One region of the Leucobacter sp. gxy201 genome, then DNA from elsewhere that is predicted to be linked to it. Evidence: predicted binding sites of a transcription regulator. Region 1 holds the regulator's gene; the other holds the start of a gene.
The links. The regulator HspR, encoded in region 1, represses chaperone genes until heat shock. The targets are predictions, from matches to a motif close to AAGTTGAGTCNNNNNGACTCAACTT.
Positions count from the first base shown of each region.

Region 2: a site for HspR is predicted at 1,520-1,544, ahead of NHL51_RS02565 (Hsp20/alpha crystallin family protein). Genes of this name have one in related genera too.

Region 1 covers NZ_JAMXWS010000004.1:129,852-137,231, forward strand. Annotated here, with positions in the region: gene dnaK (molecular chaperone DnaK) at 25-1,872, shown strand; gene NHL51_RS07910 (nucleotide exchange factor GrpE) at 1,875-2,504, shown strand; gene NHL51_RS07915 (DnaJ C-terminal domain-containing protein) at 2,497-3,471, shown strand; gene NHL51_RS07920 (heat shock protein transcriptional repressor HspR) at 3,510-3,932, shown strand; gene NHL51_RS07925 (class I SAM-dependent methyltransferase) at 3,929-5,056, shown strand; gene NHL51_RS07930 (MFS transporter) at 5,345-6,643, shown strand; gene NHL51_RS07935 (LysR family transcriptional regulator) at 6,723-7,380, opposite strand, start outside.
Region 2 covers NZ_JAMXWS010000001.1:560,649-568,028, reverse strand. Annotated here, with positions in the region: gene NHL51_RS02575 (SIMPL domain-containing protein) at 1-121, opposite strand, end outside; gene NHL51_RS02570 (FUSC family protein) at 185-1,243, opposite strand; gene NHL51_RS02565 (Hsp20/alpha crystallin family protein) at 1,584-2,027, shown strand; gene NHL51_RS02560 (SixA phosphatase family protein) at 2,135-2,623, shown strand; gene NHL51_RS02555 (plasmid mobilization protein) at 2,665-2,901, opposite strand; gene NHL51_RS02550 (exonuclease domain-containing protein) at 3,100-4,407, opposite strand; gene NHL51_RS02545 (NAD(P)-binding domain-containing protein) at 4,545-5,711, opposite strand; gene NHL51_RS02540 (hypothetical protein) at 5,710-5,916, shown strand; gene NHL51_RS02535 (carboxymuconolactone decarboxylase family protein) at 5,979-6,431, shown strand; gene NHL51_RS02530 (SDR family oxidoreductase) at 6,589-7,380, opposite strand, start outside.

The DNA of each region.
Region 1 (7,380 bases):
ATCACAGCAGCAGAAGGAGAACGCATGTCACGCGCAGTAGGCATTGACCTCGGTACCACCAACTCGGTCGTCTCGGTGCTGGAGGGCGGCGAGCCCACCGTCATCGCGAACGCCGAAGGGTTGCGCACCACCCCCTCGATCGTCGCCTTCACGAAGGACGGCGAGGTGCTCGTCGGCGAGACCGCGAAGCGCCAGGCCGTCACCAACGTCGACCGCACCCTCGCGTCGGTCAAGCGCCACATGGGCACCGATTGGAAGACCGACGAGATCGACGGCAAGCGCTACACCGCGCAGGAGATCTCGGCTCGCACGCTCATGAAGCTGAAGCGCGACGCCGAGACCTACCTCGGCGACAAGGTCACCGACGCGGTCATCACCGTGCCGGCGTACTTCAACGACGCCGAGCGACAGGCCACCAAGGAAGCCGGCGAGATCTCGGGCCTCAACGTGCTCCGCATCATCAACGAGCCCACCGCCGCCGCGCTCGCGTATGGCCTCGACAAGGGCAAGGAGGACGAGCTCATCCTCGTCTTCGACCTCGGCGGCGGCACCTTCGACGTCTCCCTCCTCGAGGTGGGCAAGGACGACGACTTCTCGACCATCCAGGTGCGCGCCACCTCGGGCGACAACCGCCTGGGCGGCGACGACTGGGACCAGCGCGTCGTCGAGTGGCTCATCACGCAGTTCAAGAACTCGACCGGCGTCGACGTCTCGAAGGACAAGATCGCCCTCCAGCGCCTCAAGGAGGCCGCTGAGCAGGCGAAGAAGGAGCTCTCGAACTCGATGAGCACCCAGATCCAGCTGCCCTACCTCTCGCTCACCGAGAACGGCCCGGCCAACCTCGACGAGACCCTCTCGCGCGCCAAGTTCGAGGAGCTCACCAAGGATCTGCTCGAGCGCACCCGCAAGCCGTTCAACGACGTCATCGCCGAGGCGGGCGTCAAGGTCGGCGACATCGCGCACGTCGTGCTCGTCGGCGGCTCGACCCGCATGCCCGCGGTCACCGAGCTCGTGAAGCAGCTCACCGGCGGCCGCGAGCCCAACAAGGGCGTGAACCCGGATGAGGTCGTCGCCGTCGGCGCAGCCCTCCAGGCCGGCGTGCTGAAGGGCGAGCGCAAGGACGTTCTGCTCATCGACGTGACCCCCCTGTCGCTCGGCATCGAGACCAAGGGCGGCATCATGACGAAGCTCATCGAGCGCAACACCGCCATTCCGACGAAGCGCAGCGAGACCTTCACCACCGCCGAGGACAACCAGCCCTCGGTCGCCATCCAGGTCTTCCAGGGCGAGCGCGAGTTCACCCGCGACAACAAGAATCTCGGCACCTTCGAGCTCACCGGCATCGCGCCGGCTCCCCGCGGCATCCCGCAGGTCGAGGTGACCTTCGACATCGACGCCAACGGCATCGTGCAGGTCTCGGCGAAGGACAAGGGCACCGGCCAGGAGCAGACCATCACGATCTCGGGCGGCTCGACCCTCTCGAAGGAGGACATCGAGCGCATGGTGCGCGAAGCCGAGGAGCACGCCGCCGAGGACAAGAAGCGCCGCGAGACCGCCGAGCAGCGCAACCAGGCCGAGCAGCTGGCCTACTCGACCGAGAAGCTCATCAGCGAGAACGAGGACAAGCTGCCCGAGGACGTCAAGACCGAGGTGCAGGGCGATCTCGACGAGCTGAAGCAGGCGCTCGCGGGCGACGACGAGGATGCGGTGAAGGCCGCGTCCGAGAAGCTCGGCCAGAGCCAGACGAAGCTCGGCGAGGCCATCTACGCCCAGGCGCAGGCCGAGGCCCCCGAGGCCGGCGCCACCGCCGAGGAGTCGAACGATGACGACGTGGTCGACGCAGAGGTCGTCGAGGACGAGGAGTCGAAGTAACCATGGCTGAACAGGAACAGCACATTCCCGGCGAAGAGCCCCGTGACGTTCCTGCTGCAGGGTCGGAAGAGGAGAACTCTTCCGGCCCTGTGCCGCAGCAGGGGGCCGAGAACGCCGAAGACGGCCTGACCGTCGAAGACATCCTGGGCGCGGAGCAGAACGCGGACGCGGCCGAGGCCGATGCGGCGGAGGCCGACGAGAATCTCTCGGACGAGGAGAAGTCGTACCTCGAAGATCTGCGCCGTCTGACCGCCGAGTACGCGAACTACCGCAAGCGCACCGAGGCGAACGCCGTGCTCGAGAAGCAGCGCGCGGTCGCCGCGGCCGTGTCGCCGCTGCTCACGGTGCTCGACGACCTCGACCGCGCCGACCAGCACGGCGACCTGGTCGAGGGGTCGGCGTTCGCAACGATCGCGCAGAAGCTGCGCGGCGTCGTGGAGCGCCTCGGTCTCGAGGGCTTCGGCGAGAAGGGCGAGCCCTTCGACCCGCAGGTGCACGAGGCGATCGCCCAGGTGCCGGTCCCCGGCACCGAGGAGCATGTCGTGCTCGACGTGATCGAGCGGGGGTACCGCATCGGCGAAGTCGAGCTGCGCCCCGCCAAGGTAGCGGTGGCGGTGGGGGCAGATGGCTAGTCAGGATTGGCTCGAGAAAGACTTCTACCGCACCCTCGGCGTCTCGAAGGCGGCAAGCGAGGCTGAGATCAAGAAGGCCTACCGCAAACTCGCGCGCAAGTACCACCCCGATTCCAACCCGGGCGATGCCACGGCCGAGACCAAGTTCAAAGAGATCAGCGAGGCGTACGCCGTGCTCTCCGACACGGAGGAGCGGGCGGAGTACGACCAGATCCGAGCCATGGGCGCCGGCGGCGCCCGCTTCACGGCGGGCGGCGGCGGGAGCCAGGGCTTCGAGGACATCTTCGGCGGCATGTTCGGGGGCGGCCATCGCGGCGGCGCCCAGTTCGGCGGGCAGCCGGGCGGGTTCCGCACCGGCGGTCAGGGCTACGACGACATCTTCAACATGTTCGGCGGCGGGGCGCCTCGAGGCCCTCAGCCCGGGCGCGACATCCAGGCCTCGACCACGCTCGACTTCGAGACGGCGGTGGGCGGCCAGACGGTGACGCTCCAGGCGCCCGGCGGCCCGGTCAAGGTGAAGATCCCTGCCGGGGTCGCCGATGGTCAGAAGATCAAGGTGCGCGGCAAGGGCGAACCGAGCCCGAACGGCGGCTCGGCCGGCGACATCATCGTCACGGTGCACGTGCGCAAGCACCCCGTATTCGAGCGCGACGGCCAGAACCTGCGCCTCAAGCTGCCGGTGACCTTCTCGGAGGCCGCACTCGGCGCGACCGTCGAAGTGCCGACGCTCGGCGAGGGCACTGTGAAGCTGCGCGTGCAGCCGGGCACTCCGAGCGGCCGCGTACTGCGCGTCAAGGGGCGCGGCGTGAAGAGCGCGAAGGGCACCGGCGATCTGCTCGCCGAGGTCCAGATCGTGGTCCCCTCGCACCTCTCCGACGCGGCGCGCGAGGCCCTCGAGGCCTTCCGCGACGTTGAACCGAACGAGAATCCGCGCGAGGATCTGTATGCACGTGTGCGAGGCGCCTGAGCGCCCGGCACGCCCCGAATGAAAGACAGGTGAGCCCCATGGCCGACCCCCAGCTCGATCGCTACACTCCGGTGTTCGCCATCGCGGCGGCGGCGGGGCTCGCCGAGATGCACCCGCAGACGCTGCGGCAGTACGACCGTATCGGGCTCGTCACGCCGCAGCGTACGCGGGGCAACACCCGCCGATACTCGCTGCACGACGTCGCGCGTCTGCGCGAGGTCGCCCGGCTCTCGGCCGAAGGGCTGAGCCTCGAGGGCATCCGCCGGGTCATCCAGCTCGAAGACCGCGTGCGCATGCTCGAGGGGCAGGTCAGGGATCTCGAACGCGCCCTCTCGGAGGAGCGCATGCAGCGGCCCGATCGCCGGGTGTTCGCGGCCGGCGCTGCGGGCGGCGAGGTCGTCACGCTTCGACGCGGCACCCGTGTGCGCCGCAACGCCGAGGTCGTGGTGTGGAGGCCGTGAACCTCGAGCACCTGCTGGCGCAGCTCTCGCGGAAGCCCGACGTCGATGCGCCGGAGCTGCAGGCCCACGACGCGGCCGACGAACTGATCCTCGACACCGCGGCCGCAGACGTGCGGGCGGCCGGGCCCGGCGAGGTCGTCGTGATCGGCGACCGACACGGGGCGCTGACGCTCGGCGCTATCGCCGTGCTCGGCGCGCGCCGGGTGCGCAGCCATCAGGACCCGCTGCTCGGCGAGCGCGCGGTCGCGGCGAATGCGGCGCGCCTCGGTCTCTCAGACGACATCGCGGCCCACGGACTCGACGCCTCGCTGCTGTCGGGCGCCCGCGTCGTGCTGCTGCAGCTGCCGCGCAGCCTCGACGCGCTCGACGAGATCGCGTGGTCGATCGCCCGGTGGGCGACGCCCGAGGTGCGCGTCATCGCGGGCGGGCGGGTGAAGCACATGACGCGCACCCAGAACGAGGTGCTCGGGCGGTACTTCGACGAGGTGGCCGCCGGGCTCGGGCGGCGCAAGGCCCGCGTGCTCACCGCCTCGGCTCCGGCCTCGGACTCCGGCCCCGCACCATTCCCCCGATGGGGTACCGACCCCGACCTCCCCTTCCGCGTCGCCGCGTTCGGCGCGACCTTCGGTGGCGCGACCCTCGATCACGGCAGCCGACTGCTGCTCGCGGGTCTCGACGGGGCGCCCGCCGCGCGCCGGGTCGTCGATCTCGGCTGCGGCAACGGTTCGCTCGCCGTATCGGCGGCGCTGCGGCTGCCGCATGCGCAGGTTCTCGCAACCGATCAGTCGGTCGCCGCGGTCGCCGCGACCCGGCTCACCGCCGAAGCGGCTGGCGTTGCGGAGCGCATCGACATCCACCGGGCCGATGCGCTGGAGGCCGTGCCCGACGGCTGGGCCGAGCTGATCCTGCTGAACCCGCCGTTCCACACGGGCGCCGCAGTGCACGCGGGCGTGGGTCATCGGCTCATCCGGGCCTGCGGCCGCGCGCTCGCGCCGGGCGGCGAACTGCGCATCGTCTTCAACTCGCACCTGCGCTACCGTCCCCTCGTCGAACGCACGGTCGGCCCGGTCGAGCAGATCGCGCGCGATCGCACCTACACGGTGCTGGCGGCGCGGCGCCGGTGATCCCTGGGGCGCTCGCTGTACAGCGGCGCTCTCGGGAACGCCCCTCGATGATGATCGATCAGTGCACAAGCGGCCGAGGGCAAGATCGCGCGACTGTGCGTGCATGCACATACGACGTGCGGTAAATCGTCTTGCCAGCCCCGCGCCCAGGCAAGAAGCTGGGGTGAGCTTCGGTCGGTCGAAGATCTACGTTTCAGCTACAAGGAGGTAGCAGTGGCCGTAAGGGAACAGCAGGTCGAGACGGGCAGCGCGCTCAAGCGCACGCTGCGCCGCGTCGTCATCGCATCGATGGCGGGCACCGTGGTCGAGTGGTACGAGTTCTTCCTGTACACGACAGCGGCGACGCTCGTGTTCAACAAGATCTTCTTCCCGCAGACCGGCGATCCGCTCGATGGAGTGATCGCCGCGTTCGTCACCTATGCCGTCGGGTTCATCGCCCGCCCGCTGGGAGGCGTGGTATTCGGGTACTTCGGCGACCGCTACGGGCGCAAGCACCTGCTGCAGGTCGCCATCGTCATGGTCGGTGCGACCACCTTCCTCATGGGGTGCCTGCCGACCTTCGACACCATCCAGTACTGGGCGCCGGCGCTGCTCGTCGCGCTGCGGTTCATCCAGGGCTTCGCCGTCGGCGGCGAGTGGGGCGGGGCGGTGCTGCTCGTGGCGGAGCACTCGCCGAACGACAGCCGCGGATTCTGGGCGAGCTGGCCGCAGGCCGCGCTCCCGCTCGGCAACCTCCTCGCGACGATCGTGCTGTGGGTGCTGTCGTGGTCGCTCTCCGATGCGCAGTTCCTCTCGTGGGGCTGGCGTATCGGATTCTGGCTGTCGGTGATCATCGTCGCAGTCGGATACTACGTGCGCACGAAGGTCAACGACGCCCCGATCTTCACCGAGACGAAGCAGATCGAGGTGGTGCGTCAGAAGCGCACGAACGGGCTCGTCGACGTCTTCCGCCAGTACCCCCGCCAGGTGTTCACCGCGATGGGTCTGCGGTTCGCGGAGAACATCATGTACTACCTGGTCGTGACCTTCTCGATCACCTACCTGTCCATCCACCGCGGGATGGATACGACCTCGATCCTGAGCTTCCTGCTGCTGGCGCATGCGATCCAGTTCTTCGCGATCCCCGTCATCGGTCGGCTCGGAGACCGTCTCGGCCGTCGGCCGGTCTACGGCGCGGGCGTCGTGCTCTCCGCCGCCTGGGGCTTCATCGCATTCCCGCTCTTCAATACCGAGAATCCGGTGCTGATCGTCATCGCTATCACGCTCGGCCTACTGCTGCACGGCACGATGTACGCCGGGCAGCCGTCGATCATGGCCGAGATGTTCCCGACTCGCATGCGCTACTCGGGCGTCTCGCTCGGATACCAGGTCACGTCGATCGTCGCCGGCTCGGTGGCGCCGATCATCGCGGCGGCCCTGCTGCGCGAATTCGGTTCAGGAGTACCCGTGGCGATCTACCTCGCATTCGCCTGCGCGATCTCCCTCGTCGCGGTGATCGTCATGCGCGAGACCCGGGGCATCGACCTGAAGGAGCTCGACCGGGAGGATCTCGCGAAGTACGGCGAGTACGGCGAGTACGGCGAGTAGGGCGGTCGGCCGCCCGAAGACGACGGAACCGAACGGCGGTGCGTATCGGGGCGGGGCGGACTCCCGCCCCGATACGCTGTTACGGCAGCGCGGGCGCCGATGCCCTGTCGTCGACGTAGGACTGCGTCTGGTCGATCAGGGCGCGCAGACAGAGCGCGACGGCAGGTTTGCGCAGATTGTCTTCGCGTGCGACGGCCCAATAGTCGGCCCGGTGCTCGTAGTCGTCGGGCAGCACCGGGACGAGCGACGGGTGCTCGTGGGCGAGGAAGTGCGGCAGGATGCCGATGCCCGCGGACGCCGCCGTCGCCGCGACGTGGGCGAACACGCTCGTCGAGCTGATGGTCGGCAGCGACTTCGGCAGGCCCTTGCGGGCCGCATCGAGATCGTCGACCTGCAGGGCCGAGTCGACGTAGAAGATGAGCCGGTGCTGCGCGAGATCGGCGATCGACCGGGGTGCGCCGTGGGACTCGAGGTACGCGGGAGTGGCGTACAGCGCGAGCCGGTAGGAGGCGATGTGCGCCGCGATCGCATTATGGACATGCGGTTTGCCGACGACGACCTCGATATCGACGCCCGAGCGGTGCTGTCGCACCGGTTGCGTCGCCGCCAGCACGTCGAAGTCGATGTCGGGGTGCGTGCTCTGCAGCGCGGTGCAGACCGGCACGACGCACGATGCGCCGAATGCGTCGGGAGTGGCGATGCGCACGAGGCCGCCCACGGCGTCGGGTCGATCGTGC
Region 2 (7,380 bases), on a different contig from region 1:
GCGTCGCGATCTCGATGCTCTTGCGCCGGTCGCGCGAAGCTACCGAGATGTTCACGGTGATCGTGGCGCGTTCGGCGAGCAAGTGGGCTTCACCGGTGCCCGTGGCATGGATCGTCGTCATGAAAACACGGTAGCAGTGGACCGCGATGACCGGACACGGTGTTCGCGTCGACACCACCATGCCTCACGCGTCGTCTGCGTCCTGAGTTTCTAGGATGCGCCTGAGGCACACGCCAATGGCCACCGCCGATGACGGGACCGCTCCCGATGCGGCCGGCGCCTGGGTTACCGCTTCAGCAGCGAGGTGGACATAACGGTCCACCGCATACTGCGCGGCTTCCCGCGCCGCTCGCTGTTCATCGCTCCCGGGCTTCGCGTCGACCACGGCACGGCAGGCTTCGAGGGCATCACCGAGGCCCTCCCTCGAACGGTCCCCCTCCGCACTCCTCCCGACGAAATCGGAGAGTGCGCGCACATAAAACTCGCATCGATCGAGCGATGCGAACCGCTCGTCGAGCGACTCGCGCTGGGCGTGATGCCGATGGGCCCGGGGATTGGCCCGTCCACTCCGGCGGGCTTCGTCGAGATCGGCAGCCACCGCATCGCGCGCAACATGGAGGTGCGCGACGGAGGGTCGAAATCTGCCTTCGTCTCCCTCGCCGCGCACGAACAGTTCCGTCCCGCGCAGCGCCTCGGTGATCGCGCGTCTCAGATCCGACAGACGGGCATCGGCCTCGGCGAAGTAGAGCGGCGGCACCGCTACCCACTGCACGACCAGCCCGAGGGCTGCGCCGAACGCCATGGTCACGAGATACGAGACAGAGAAGTCTTCGCCCTCGCGCCCGCTCAGCAGCAGCACGAGCACTCCCGCGATGGGCACCCAGTCGCCTCCGGCGCCGAGCACCTTCAGCCCGCCGAGCGCGACCCCGATGCCCACAACGACGGCGATCGCCGCATACGAGGGCGCCCCCGCATGAACGAGCCCGAGCGCCCCGAGGCCGAGCGCGATACCGAGCGCGAGCCCGATCAGCACCTGCACGCCCGCACGCACCGAATCGAGCACCGTCGCGTAGACGCTGACGAGCGCACCGAGCGGCGCATAGTACGAATACTCGGATTCGGCGAACGGCACGAACGGAGCCAGCACCCACGCGAGCGCGGCGGCGAGCGCGGTCTTCAGCGCGAGCACCCAGCGCGAACGCCGCGCCAAGCGTCGCATTTCCTGCTTCGCGCGCTCGTGCACCGGGCGCGCACGATGCGCGAGCCGCCGCAGCGATAGCCTCATGCGCCCCGAACCCCGGCCGTCTCCATTGCTGCGCCCCTCCCGTTGCCACCTATCCCGCTCGTACGCAGAAACTACGCCGATGCCTCGCCCTGCCACAGGGCCTTGCCGGTCCGTACCGCGCACGCCACAATGCCCGTCACCGAGATCACGAGGGCGACGGGAGCCGATCGGTATCACCGTTTGCCCTCGGCGAACGCATTAGCACTCCCCATGCGCGAGTGCTAATCTAATCTCAAGTTGAGCCACCTAGGCTCAAGTTTTCAGATCAATCCGAAACACAGTCGAAAGGTGATGCAAAATGGCTACGTACAACCCGATCCGCGACATGGAACGCTTCGCCGACGCGCTGCTCGAGGGATCGACCCGAGGCCCGCGCCGCATGCCCATGGACCTCTACCGCGACGGCGACAACTATCTGCTGACGGCCGACATGCCGGGAATGGACCCCGGCTCGGTGGACATCGACATCGACGGGCAGCTGCTCACCATCCGCGCCGAGCGCACGCTGCCGAAGGCCGAGAACGTGAAGTGGATCACCCGCGAACGCACCCCGGGCAGCTTCCTGCGCCAGCTCAACCTGGGCCAGGGCATCGACACCGAGCGCATCACCGCGAACTACGACAACGGTGTGCTCAGCGTCACCATCCCGGTGAGCGAGCGGGCGAAGCCGCGCAAGGTGCAGGTCTCGACCGGTGCCCCGGCGGGCGTCGACTCGTCCGAGGTCGTGGTCTCGGAGGCGTAAACAAACGTCCACGCACATGGGCCTCGGCGGGAGCACTCTCGCCGGGGCCCATTGCTGTTCACGCGACCCCGTCATACGATGAGCATCACCACACCAGGAGGTGCACCGTGGTCGAACTGATTCTCGCCCGTCATGCGAAATCCGACTGGGGCGACCCGGGCATCACCGACCATGATCGCCCGCTCAACCCTCGCGGTCTGCGTGATGCGCCAGCCATGGCCGAGCGCCTCGTCAGGTCCGGCGCCCAGGTGGAACGCATCCTCTCAAGCACGGCGCTCAGAGCCCGAACGACCGCGGCGCAGTTCGGGGAAGCCCTAGGCATCGAGGTCGAGCAGCGCGGCAGCCTCTACCTCGCCTCTGACGATGAACTCTTCGAGCAGGCGGCAGCAGCCGGCGACTCGTCGGTGATGATCGTCGCCCATGACCCGGGTCTCACGGAGCTCGCGTTCCGACTTTCGGGCGGGGGCATTCCGCATATGCCGACGTGCGCCGTCGCCCGCTTCACCTGGGACGTAGATTCATGGAGCGACGTCGGAGACCGCAGCCCGGATCGCTGGTCGTTCGACTCGCCGAGAGGCGGATCAGTGAACACCTGAAGGCATCGACCTCTTCGGGTTCATCACTTCCCCACTTACTCCTACGCCGCGCCACGTCGGTCGAGCAGCACCGTCCGCGCGTACGTCGAAGCAGGGAGGTGGTGTGACTCCGCATCCTGCTGCAGCTCCTCAAACTCGGCCTCAGTCAGTCGCACTTGCAGCACGCGCAGTCTATTCGGGCGGCGGGGATGACTATCCGGATTTCGCACAGAATCGGGGTTCGCCTCGATCTCGACACTTTCTTCTTCCAACAGTCTGCGAAGCTTCTCATCCATCATTCGCCCTTCTCACGTTACCGGATACCACCAGGGCACCCCAGCCTGTTCAAGCCACACAGTTGATCCTCAACTGATCTGAATGGTCAGGGCCACTCCAACAAGCCCAGCAATTCGACCAGCTGACCTGAACGTGTAGTGCACTGTAGTACAGGGGCAAATGGTTGTCAGCAATCATCGAGTGACTTCGCCAGCCCTCGTCTACTGCGCCGCGCTGCGCCGAATCAGCGCCAAGCCTTCAGCCTCTCCAAGAATCGAAATACCGTAAGCGTGAGCCTTCTTCGCTTTGCCCGACTGAGTATACGGATCGGCGGCGATAACGAGAGCAGTCTTCTTTGTCACGTTGTTGGCCACCAGGAAACCGGAGGAAATGATCTCGGTCTCGATCGTCACCCGATCTACGGTCATTTCACCGGTGAGCACAACGATTGCAGAGGCGGGAAGCGCTTCAGCCAGCTGAGGACCCGTAAGTGATGACGCCAAGCCTGCATTGCTGGTCTTGGATCCATGGAGTGCCGCCTTCACAGAATCGCCATCTATCCCTAGCAGCCCCGCCAGCTGTTCAATGTCAGCCTTTTCGTCGGCGGTCAACACGCCGTCAGCCCACGCTGCTCGCACCACATCTTCGAAATGTCCCCGGTGCAATGACCCGAGCGTCACTCCGTCAAGACCGAGTGAGCGCGCAGTTTCCACGAGTGCATCAACTTCTGTCGCATCAAGTACACGGTCAGCAAGCGCACTCTCGAGCAGCCGCGCATACTCTTCAGTTTCGGGCTGAGTCGGAGCCTGGGTGCCGAGCGCATGGAGGACATCCTTCATTGACGCCGAATCTGCAGAGATAGGAGCCGGCGCGGGCTGCTCGGGAGTCTGACCGCGTTGCTTTCCGTTCACGTCGCATGGCACGTACTCAGGCCACACCACGGTTTCGGCCTGATCCAAATGCGTGCGCCAATACGCAGAATCTGGCGCCATCTGAATGAGTGCGCTCAACACGAATGAGGTAACCATGGCATCGCCAAACGCGCTATGTTCAGGTCGCTCCTCGAGCCCGACAAACTTGAAAACCTCCGCCGCGTTGATTCCGAGGTGCGCTGCCACATCGCCCAGCTTGTAGGACCGCGGCGGGTTCGATTTGAGCAGGCCCTTCGCTGCCTGAACGGTATCAATCGCTACGAACTCGGGCACATCGAACCCTTCACGTTCGAGCTCAGCGGCAAGGAACCGCAAATCAAACGAGACGTTATGGCCGACGATGACTCGCCCCTCGAGCATTTTCAGAAGCGACGGAGCCACTTGGTCAAACGTAGGTGCATCGAAGACATCTCGCGCACTCAACCCATGAACACTCGTCGGCCCGACATCTCTCTGGGGGTTGACAATGGTTTCAAGCCCGTCATTGAGCTGCAGAGATGGGCTCATATACACGGCACCGACTTCCACGACTCGATCACCGCGTTTTGGTGCCAAGCCCGTGGTCTCGAAATCAAGAATTACAAAGCCGCGCGACAAGAGTCAGCCCTCCTCTGAAAGTGCCTATGCTGAGCAAGATACCAGTGTTTATGATTCGTACTCATTGCATTGCTTATGCAAACGTTCGGGGCTGCCGCCGGTACTCAGAACAGCTCGCAGGCACGTGCGCCTATGGGTCAGGAAGAACTCATGCCAGCCAAAGCGGAATGAAGGGCCGGCAGCCACCTCTCGAGCGCGGCAACGGCATCGCGCCCGGCCCGGTTCGCGCCGACGGTCGACTGTGACGGCCCGTAGCCGATGAGGTGCACGCGCCGATCGGCCGCGACCTGCGTGCCCCGCACTTCGATGCCGCCGCGCTCATTGCACAGGTGCAGCGGGTCGAGGTGCGACAGCGCGGGCCTGAACCCGGTCGCCCACAGGATCGCGTCGACCGAGGTGAACGAGCCGTCGGCCTCGCGCACGCCGTGCGGCTCGATCGCGGTGAACATGGGGCGGCGTACGAGCGCACCGCGATCCCTCGCCGCTCGCGCGTACGGCGTCCACGCGAGCTCGGTGTACGACACGACGCTGCGCGGCGGGTTGCCGGCCTCGGCATCGGCAGTCACCTTCTCGATGGTCTCGCGCCCCTCGACCTCGGGGCTGAAGTCGCCGTCGCGGAACACGGGCTCGCGCCGGGTGTACCAGGCGACCGTCGCGACCCGCGAGATCTCCTCGAGCAGTTGCAGCGCCGAGATGCCGCCGCCCACGACGGCCACCCGCTGCCCCGCGAATTCGTCGAGCGACACGTACTGCTGCGTGTGCAGTTGCCGGCCGAGAAAGGTCTCGGCGCCGGGATACTCGGGCATGAGCGGGTTCGTCCAGGTGCCGGTCGCGTTGATGATCGCGCTCGCGCGCCACGGGCCGATGCTGGTCTCGATCGACAGAGATCCCGGAGCATCGCCGCCCCGCTCCCTTGCCGGGTCATCGCGCACTGCGAGCACGTCGACGGGCCGCACGATCGGCAGCCGCATCTCGCGCTCGAAGGCGGCGAAGTACGCGGGCACCGCCTCGCGGCTCGGCGTCGCCGGGTCGACTTCGGTCTGCCTGAAGCCGGGCAGGTCGAAGATGTGGTTGACGGTCGCCATGGTGAGCGACTGCCACCGGTGCTGCCAGGCGCCGCCGGGCGCGCTCTCTGCGTCGAAGATCACGAAAGAGCGGCGCGGATCGGCTCCCGCTTCGAGCGCACTCGTGTAGCCGCGGCGCTGCAGGTGGTACCCGGCGGAGAGCCCGGCCTGACCGGCCCCGATCACGACGACGGCCGCCTCGCGCGCTGCCTCACGGGGCGTGCCATCGGGACTGCGCATGGGTCGACCTCTCGTCGGGTTCGTGGAGCGCGCCGGGTTCGTGGAGCCCGCCGGGTTCGTCGGGATGCACGTGCTCGCGCACCCGCTGCTGCAGGCGTTCGGCCGCGGCGGCATCCGGTGGAACATCGGCGCCGTGCGGCGTATTCCGGGGCACCGGGCGGGCTGCCGAGACGGAATACCCGACCGCAACGTAGAGTTGCCCTGAGACGGGCGCATCGCGACCCGAAGAACTACAGGCAGTGAATCGCAGACCCGGTGAGGAGCCCCATGCGCCCGTATCTCGACAAGGTCATACCCGAGGCGTGGAAGGCCGCCGGCGTCTTCTCGAACACGATCCGGACGGAGGCGCTGCAGCGCGGCCTCACGCCCGAGGAGTCGGACCTCGTGAAGGTGCGCGCCTCGCAGATGAACGGTTGCGCCTTCTGCCTGAACCTCCACACGGAAGAAGCGCGCGATGCCGGGGTGCCGCAGCAGAAGCTCGACCTGCTGCCCGCCTGGCGCGAGGTCGCGCTCTTCACCGAACGCGACAGGGCGGTGCTCGCCATCGCCGAGGCCGCGACCGCGCTCCCGATCACCGAGGAGGCGTCGGCCGACCTCGCCGGAGCCCGTCACGTGCTCGGCGATGACGCGTTCGTCGCCGCCGAGTGGGTCGCGGCCGCGATCAACGCGTTCAACCGCATCTCGATTCTGAGCCAGCACCCGGTGCGCGAACGGAAGTAGCACCCGGAGGCGCTGATGGATTCTGCGATTCGATGTGCGAACGCAGTATGACCAATTGGGCGGCTCGCACGCAGAATGACCGACGCGAGCGCGGGAGCCGGCATCCCTCGGGATGCAGCGGCCCCGCGCTCGCGCTGGTCAGACTGTCAGAAGAGGACTACTGCGCGTCGTTCCACGACCAGATGTCGTCGCCGCGCAGCGTCGCATCGGCACCGCCGTCGAGGTAGATGGTCTGGCCCGCCATGTGCGAGTTCTGCTCGCTCGTGAGCCAGACGAGCAGGTCGGCGACGGTCTGCGGCGACTGGTGGTAGTTCAGCGGCATCGGCACCGCACCATCGACCATGGCCGCGCCCTCGGGGGTCGCGAGCAGCCCCTGGGTCATCGGGGTGATGACGGTGCCGGGGGCGACGGCGTTCAGCGGAATACCGCTGCCGGCCCACGCCTCGCTGATCGACTCGCGGCGCACCCAGCGCGAAACGGCGCGCTTCGACGACGGGTAGTTGAGGTAGCCGGACTCGGGGCCCTGCGCTTCGAGTGCCGCACCGATCTCGAGGGCCTTTGCCTCGTCGCCGTCGAGACCGGCCTCGACGAGGTCGGCCGACACGGGCTGCAGCGAGGCCATCGACGAAATGGTCGCCGCGCGAGGCGCCGACGAACCGCGCAGCGCGGGCAGCATGGCGGTGAGAAACTCGGTGACGCCGAAGAAGTTGATCGCGAAGGTCTTCGCGATCGGGGCCGAGATGCCGGCGCAGGCGATCACGCCGTCGACGGTGCCGCCGGCGAGTTCGCTCGCCTTCGCGGCGGCCTCGGCGCGGCCTGCGGCGTTCGAGAGGTCGGCGGTCACGTCGACGTCTTTCAGGTCGACGCCGATCACGGTGTGGCCGAGATCGCGCAGGGTCTGGGCGGTGGTGGCGCCGATGCCCGAGGCTGCTCCGGTGACGACATAGGT